Regions from separate parts of the Microlunatus sp. M237 genome, predicted to be linked through region 2. Evidence: riboswitches for the same ligand, from Rfam matches in the RefSeq annotation. Region 2 holds a riboswitch; the other holds the start of a gene.
The links. A riboswitch is a leader RNA that binds a small molecule or an ion and turns the genes downstream of it on or off. The one in region 2 is predicted to bind cobalamin.

Region 1: linked by a shared signal. The riboswitch ahead of AC1XX3_RS03455 (ABC transporter substrate-binding protein) and the one ahead of AC1XX3_RS16020 (ribonucleoside-diphosphate reductase subunit alpha) in region 2 are both predicted to bind cobalamin.

Annotation. Positions count from the first base shown of each region.
Region 1 is NZ_JBXHBL010000001.1:728,515-731,919, reverse strand. Features, by position in the region: gene AC1XX3_RS03460 (FecCD family ABC transporter permease) at 1-951, opposite strand, end outside; gene AC1XX3_RS03455 (ABC transporter substrate-binding protein) at 948-2,192, opposite strand; cobalamin riboswitch at 2,255-2,460, opposite strand; gene AC1XX3_RS03450 (gamma-glutamyltransferase) at 2,504-3,405, opposite strand, start outside.
Region 2 is NZ_JBXHBL010000004.1:45,415-48,819, reverse strand. Features, by position in the region: gene AC1XX3_RS16020 (ribonucleoside-diphosphate reductase subunit alpha) at 1-2,029, opposite strand, end outside; cobalamin riboswitch at 2,173-2,389, opposite strand; gene AC1XX3_RS16015 (response regulator transcription factor) at 2,498-3,166, opposite strand; gene AC1XX3_RS16010 (GlsB/YeaQ/YmgE family stress response membrane protein) at 3,295-3,405, shown strand, end outside.

The DNA of each region.
Region 1 (3,405 bases), on a different contig from region 2:
GTTGATCGGCAGCACGGCGTCGGCGCCCGGCAGCTGCGCGATGATCGCGCACGCCACAGCGACGACGACGCCGGTCAGGACGGAGCCCGGCAGCAGCACCCGGTGGTCGGAGGTGCCGAGCACCAGGCGGGCCAGGTGTGGCACGGCCACGCCGAGAAAGGCGATCGGTCCGCAGTAGGCGGTGACCGACCCGGCGATCACCGAGGTGGCCACCACCACCGCCACCCGGACCATCCCCACCCGGACGCCCATCGAGGCGGCGTACCGCTCACCCAGCAGCAGGGCGTTGAGCGGGCGGCCGAGCAGGAACGCGGCGGCGACGCCGGCGCCGACGACGGGCGTCAGCACCACCAGGTCGCTCCGGGTGACCCCGCCGAACGAGCCGAGGCCCCAGAGCACGTAACGCTGCAACCGGGCGGGGTCGGCGAAGGCCAGCAGCAGCGACACCACCGCCCCGATGGCCGAGGAGACCATCACCCCGACCACCAGCAGGGTCACCACCGAGCGGACCCACCGGCCGAGCAGCAGAATGAGCAGCAGGACGGCCGCCGAGCCCAGGGCTGCCGCGAGCAGCACGCTCAGCCGGCCGGTGCCGACCACGGCCACGAAGCCGGCGGTGGTGGCCGACGTGCCGAGGGTCACCACCGCGACGCCCAGCCCGGCACCACTGGACACCCCCAGGATGTACGGGTCGGCGAGCGGGTTGCCGAACAAGGTCTGCATCATCAGCCCGGCCACCGCGAGCCCTGCGCCGGCGAGCGCGGCGGTGGCCACCCGGGGCACCCGGATCTCGCGCAGCAGCACCGTCGAGGTCGGGTCACCAGCGTCGCCGGACAGCAGATACGCCCCGACGTCACGGGCTCCGATGTGGACCGAACCGACAGCGAACGCGAGAAGGATCAGCCCCGCCGCCGCCACACACAACGCGGACAGCACCACCGCCGGTCTCACGTCAGCTGCTGGTAGAAGGTGAACTCGTGGTTGGGGACCAGCTCGGGGTGCAAGATGGCGAGCAGGTCGGCGACGATCAGGTCGGGCCGCAGGGTGCCCAGCTCGAAATAGTTGTTGCCGCCGGTCTCGCTCAGCTGGCGGCTCGGCGCCCATACCGTCCCGGTGCGGAAGGCGGTGAACTGCGCGAACCGTGACTCCTCGGCCAGCGCCTCGGCCTTGGTCCGCCAGTTGGCGGACGTGATCCAGGTGGCGCTGCGGCCGGACCGGGCGTAGACCGTCTCCAGGTCGGTGCTGATCGCTCCGGTCGACGGGTCGGCCTGCCACGGCCAGCGCCCCCGGGCGTCGGTGACGAGCCGGCCGGCATAGCTGCCGCCGGCCGGCATCGACCACTCGCCGGTGTAGGGCTGGCTGAGGACAACGTCGACGGGACTGGCCTTGACGGCCACCGCCACGGCCTTGGCGTAGTCGCCGGCGATCGCCTCGAACGTCGTCGTGGCCTGGCGCTCGGTGTTGGTCAGCGCGCCGAAGTACTTGATCCACTCGGCTCGCCCGAGCGGTTCGGCCTCCAGGAACTCCGCGTCGGCCAGCACCGGGATGCCGGCGCTCTTCGCCGTCGCGTACGCCGGGTCGTCATAGCCGGCCGTGACCAACGCGTCGGGCTTGGCGGCGACGATCTTCTCCGCGTCGGCTGCACCAGCGGCGGCGAACTCGACGACCTCGGCGGTGTTGGCCCGCTCCCGGGCCGCGGCCGAGGAGATCAGCGGTTTGGACGCCACGCCAGTGATCACCGACAGCCGGTCCAACGCCTCCAGGCTCGGCAGATGGGTGGTCGAGGCGGAGAACAGGCTCTGCACCGGGGTGGTCACCACCGGGGCTGAGGTCAGGTCGCCGGTCAGCGCGGGCTTCGGCGCACCGCAGCGCACCAGCACATAGCTCTCCGGACCGCCGCCGACCACCGGCTCTTTCACCGTCAGCACCACGTACGAGCGGTGGTAGGACAGCGTGAAGTTGTCGGCGTGCGTCAACGTCAGCTTGTCGGGATAGTAGTCACGCTCGGCGTCGAAGTCGATGATGCAGCCGTCGGTCGCGGGTGGCGTCGATGACGATGCCATACCGCTTCCGGAGGAGCAGCCGACGAGCAGCAGCAGCGTGGCCAGCAGCGCCGCCAGCAGTGGGCGTGACCGGCTGGACCCGGCCGCGGACGGCAGCAGATGGGCAGGGTGGAACAGAGGCGCATTCATGCGGGGCCTTCCCTCGAGACCGCGGTGGGACCCAGGGGGACCCACGGACGAGCACTGACCGGGCGGTCGGTGCACCACAGGCAGGTCTTCGGACTCGTGGGCAGGTCGGCAGAGCCGAGGCCTACTGACTGTCGCTTCCCAGAGCCTCGACCTGCGTGAACAGGTCGCGGTGATCCAGTGCTTGATGACAGTGGTCGTTCCCACATACCGCTGCGGGGCAGTCTCGGACTCTCACCGAGTTCCCTTGTCCCGTGGCGGCCTCACTCTAACACCGCCGGAGACGGGCCCGGCGACCCTCGCCGGCCCCGCTCTCAGGCCTGCGCCCCCGGTGCGGGCAGCAGCCGGACCGCGCCGCTGCGCCGTGGGTCAGCCCCACCGCCACCGATCCCGACTGCCGACACCCCACCGAAGTACGGGTCGCGCTGCTCGGCCACCAGCACCTGCTCGCCCACGCCCTGCAGGGCTGTGGTGACCTCGCGCGTGAAGCCCGGCTCCAGCCTGACCAGACCCGGCAACGCGGTCAGTCGCGGTGCGTCGATCGCCTGCTGCGGGGTGGCCCCGGCCAGCACCCGCAGGACGCTCTGCACCAGCGCGGGACGGATCCGGCTGCCACCGGCGGCGCCGGCCGCGAGCACCAGCCGGCCGTCGCCGTCGGTCACCACCAGCGGCGACATCATCGAGCCCATCCGGGCGCCGGCCGGTAGCGCCCGGCGCACCAGCTCGCCCTCGCCCAGCATGGAGTTCAGGTGGACGCCGTAACCGGCGACGTAGACCCCCGAGCCGAGCCCGAGGCTGGTGGTCAGGGCACAGCCGTTGCCGTCGGCGTCGACCGCCACGACGTTGGTCGTCTCGGCCCGCCGGTCCGGTGCGCGCAGTGCCGTCACCAGGGCCGCTGCGGCGGCCGGGTCGGTGCATGGATCGGCAGCCACGGTGGCGGCTGCGGCGGCGAGCGTACCGAGCACGTCGTCAAGATCATTTCCGCGCGCGGCGACCCGATGGTCGTAGGCGCTGACGGTCCGTGGGGTCGACTCGATCACCCGGTACGCCCGCAGGTCGGCATGGCCGAGGCTGCCACCGTTGCCGACAGCCGTGATCATCGTGTCGGCGTAGTCCCCACGATAGAAGGACTCCCAGTTCTCGGCGAGCAGCTCGAACGCACGCGGCTGATCATGGTGCGCCAGCCGGTCGCCGGCTCGCAGCAGTGCGCCGTCCG
Region 2 (3,405 bases):
CGAGTCCGGGGGTGGTGCCGGCGACCAGGCCGATGGACGCGGTCGGGGCGATCGCCATCAAGGTGGCGTTGCGGATGCCGCCGGCGACCTTGGTCCGCAGCCTCGCCCAGTCCAGCCGGACGGTCCGGTCAACTCGGACCGGGGTGCCGCGGTCAGCCTCGAGGAGGTCGAGGGTGTCGATCGGGACCAGCCCTTCGGACCAGCGGGAACCGGCGAAGTGGGGATAGGCGCCGCGTTCGCGGGCGAGGTCGGCGCTGGCGTCGATGGCGTGGTAGCTGATGAACTCCGTCAGCTCATCCACCAAGGCGTAGGCTTCCTCGCTTTCGTAGGACAGGCCGAGTCGCTCGACGAGATCGGTGAATCCCATCATGCCGAGACCCACTGCGCGGTTGTCCCGGTTGGACGCCTCCGACTCCGGCACCGAGGAGATGGTGATGTCGATCAGATTATCGAGTTGCCGGACGGCCGATCGGGCGGAGCGACGCAGCCGCTCCCAGTCCACCCGCAGGGCGCCGTCGACCTGGCGGAGGTGGCGGGACAAGTTGATCGAGGCGAGGTTGCAGACCGCCACGTTGTCGCGGTCCTGGGGCAGGCACACCTCCGTGCACAGGTTGGACAGATGGATGGTGCCGGTGTTGGAGTTCAACGCCCGGGTGTTGATCGTGTCCTTCCAGGTCAGCCACGGGTGGGAGGTGGTCTGCAGGGAGATGAGGATGGCCTGGAACTGCTCGCGCGCTCCGAGCTTGGTGTAGCGGCGCAGCTGACCGGCCTCGGCCATCGCCACGTACTCGGCGTAGCGAGCCGAGAACGCCGACCCGTAGAGCTCAGTCAGGTCAGGGGTCTCCAGCGGGTCGAACAGATACCACGGCTGATCGTTGCGGACCCGGGCCATGAACTCATCGGAGATCCAGACCGCGGTGTTCGCGGTCCGGGTGCGCCGGTACGGGTCGCCGGAGTTCTGCCGCAGGTCGAGGAACTGGGCGAAGTCGAGGTGCCAGTTCTCCATATAGAAACACAGGGCGCCGAACTTCTTTCCCCCGCGCGAGACGGCACGCAGGGTCGAGTCGATGGTGTGCATGAACGGGATCGGGCCGGTCGACGTCGTGTTGTTCGATCGGATCGGTGACCCCTCGCTGCGGAGCTGTGAGACCGACAGCCCGATCCCGCCGGTGCCCTTGGTCAGCCACATGACGTCGCGGACGCTCTTGGCGATGTGCTCGATGTCGTCCTCCATCTGCATCACGAAGCAGTTGGACAGCTGGGCGTACGCCGTACCGGCGTTGACCAGCGTCGACCCGGCTGCCAAATACTCCAGCCGCGACATCGCGTGATAGAAGCCCAACGCGGCGCTCGTCGGGTCGGCCTCGTTCAACGACAAGCCCATCGACACCCGCATCCAGAAGAACTGCGGCACCTCCAGCGGGGCGCGGTCATGCCCGGTGATCATGTAGCGGGTCCGCAGCGTCTGGACCCCGATGTAGTGCAACAGGTCGTCGCGGGTCGGGTCCAGCGCCGCCGCCAGCCGATCAAGGTCGAACAGTTCGCCCAGCCGGGCGTCCAGCAGACCGGCGGCCACACCGGCGGCGACGTAGGCACCGAACTGCTCGCGGTGCAGGGCCTGGATCGTCGCCGGCGACCCATCACCGAACAGGTCATGGGTCTCCCCCAGCACCCGCTTGTAGAGCAGCTTGGTCAACAGCCTCGCGGCGATCGTGTCGAACGCCGGGTCATCCTTCACGTTGCCCAGTGCCACCTGGATCACGGCTTCATCGAGCTGCTCGGTGCTGATGCGATCGAACAGCGTGATCTCGAGCTCAGCTCGAATCTGCGTGGCCCGGGTGATCGCGTCGTCGAGGCCGCGAGCCGCGTCCTCAATGGACCTGGCGATCTCGTATCCGTCGTACGACACGATCGACCCGTCCCGCTTGATCACCCGGATCGACGTGGGCGTGCTGGCAGTGGCCGGGTCGGCCGGCGGGGTGAAGGGGGACAGGGTGGGACGGGTGGGCGGGGTGGATGGGGCAGTCATGGTTTCCCTCGAATCAGTGGCCTGCGGACGGTCGGCACGCGGCACACACAAGAGGCAAGGGGGCCGAAGAGTCAGGCGTCGACACGCCCACCGTTTCGGCGATCACCAAAGCCCTCCCACGAGGCCACGGACCGAACACCCCTGCGAAGGGGCGGAAGCGGGCAGGTCTTCGGACTCGCGAGCTGGGCCGACCTAAACGTCGACCTGGCCTACTGGCCATCGCTTCCCAGGACGGGTCCCAGTGCTCATGATGGCGTTCGTTCTCACTCACCGCTGCGGGGCAGTCCCGGACTCACACCGGGTTCCCTCTTACGTCGACCGCCCTGGCTGGGCAGCCGAACCAGCTACGTGAGACACCATATATGGATATAACCGAGTTGTAACTACCTAGATGTAGTTTTTGACCAAGGGTGGGCGTGGAACGGACCCGGTCTCGGAAGCGGCCGACTGACGGCTTGACCGTGCAGCTCAGGGGCCGCCGCGCCAGTGGTCGATCCGGCGGTGGTCGGGCGTGAAGCCGTTGTTGACGCCCCACAGCACCGCCTGGGTCCGGCTGGCCACGTCGATCTTTCGGTAGACCGAGCGAATGTAGGACTTCACGGTGTTGGGGCTGAGGTAGGTCAAAGCCGCAACCTCGGCGTTGCTCTTGCCTTGGGTGATCAGGGCCAGCACCTCCGCCTCGCGGTCGGTCAGCCCTTCCCGCCGGCCGGGCCAGTCCGAGCCGCTGACCGGGCGGGCGCGTGGCGGCGGCTTGCTGATCACCACCTCACCGGCGTGGATGGCCTCGAGCGCGGCGACGAGGTCGCGGGCGGGCAGGGCCTTGGACAGATAGCCGTGGACGCCCTGCTGCCGGGCTTGGGCCACCAGGTCGGGGTGGAAGTTCCAGGTGTAGACCACGACGCGTCGAGCGCGCGGGTTGTCGATCAGCACCTGGATCTGGTCGCGGTCAGCCTCCGGCTGGGCGAACGAGTCGTAGAGAACGATGTCTACCTCGTCGGCCAATGTCGTGTTGGTGTCGATCTCCGCAATCAGGACGCGGTCCGAATATTGGCCGAGGATGTGAGCGACACCGATGAGTACCACGTCGTAGTCGTCAACCAGTGCCACAGTGATCGGACGAGACCGGATCGAAGACACAACGCCACATTACCCCCCTTTAGGGTGTAGCGGACCAGCCCCAGGGGTGGTTGAGTGGTGTCGAAAGGGTCCGGAACTGTCCAGGCCCGCCGCCAAGACACGGCACGCACCAGCCAAACGGAGGAATTGTGGAGATTATCGGCGTCATCATCGCGGGCATCATCATCGGCCTGCTCGGAAAGTTCGTCGCACCAGGGGACCGGGACAACATCCCCCTCTGGTTGACCATCGTGTGCGGC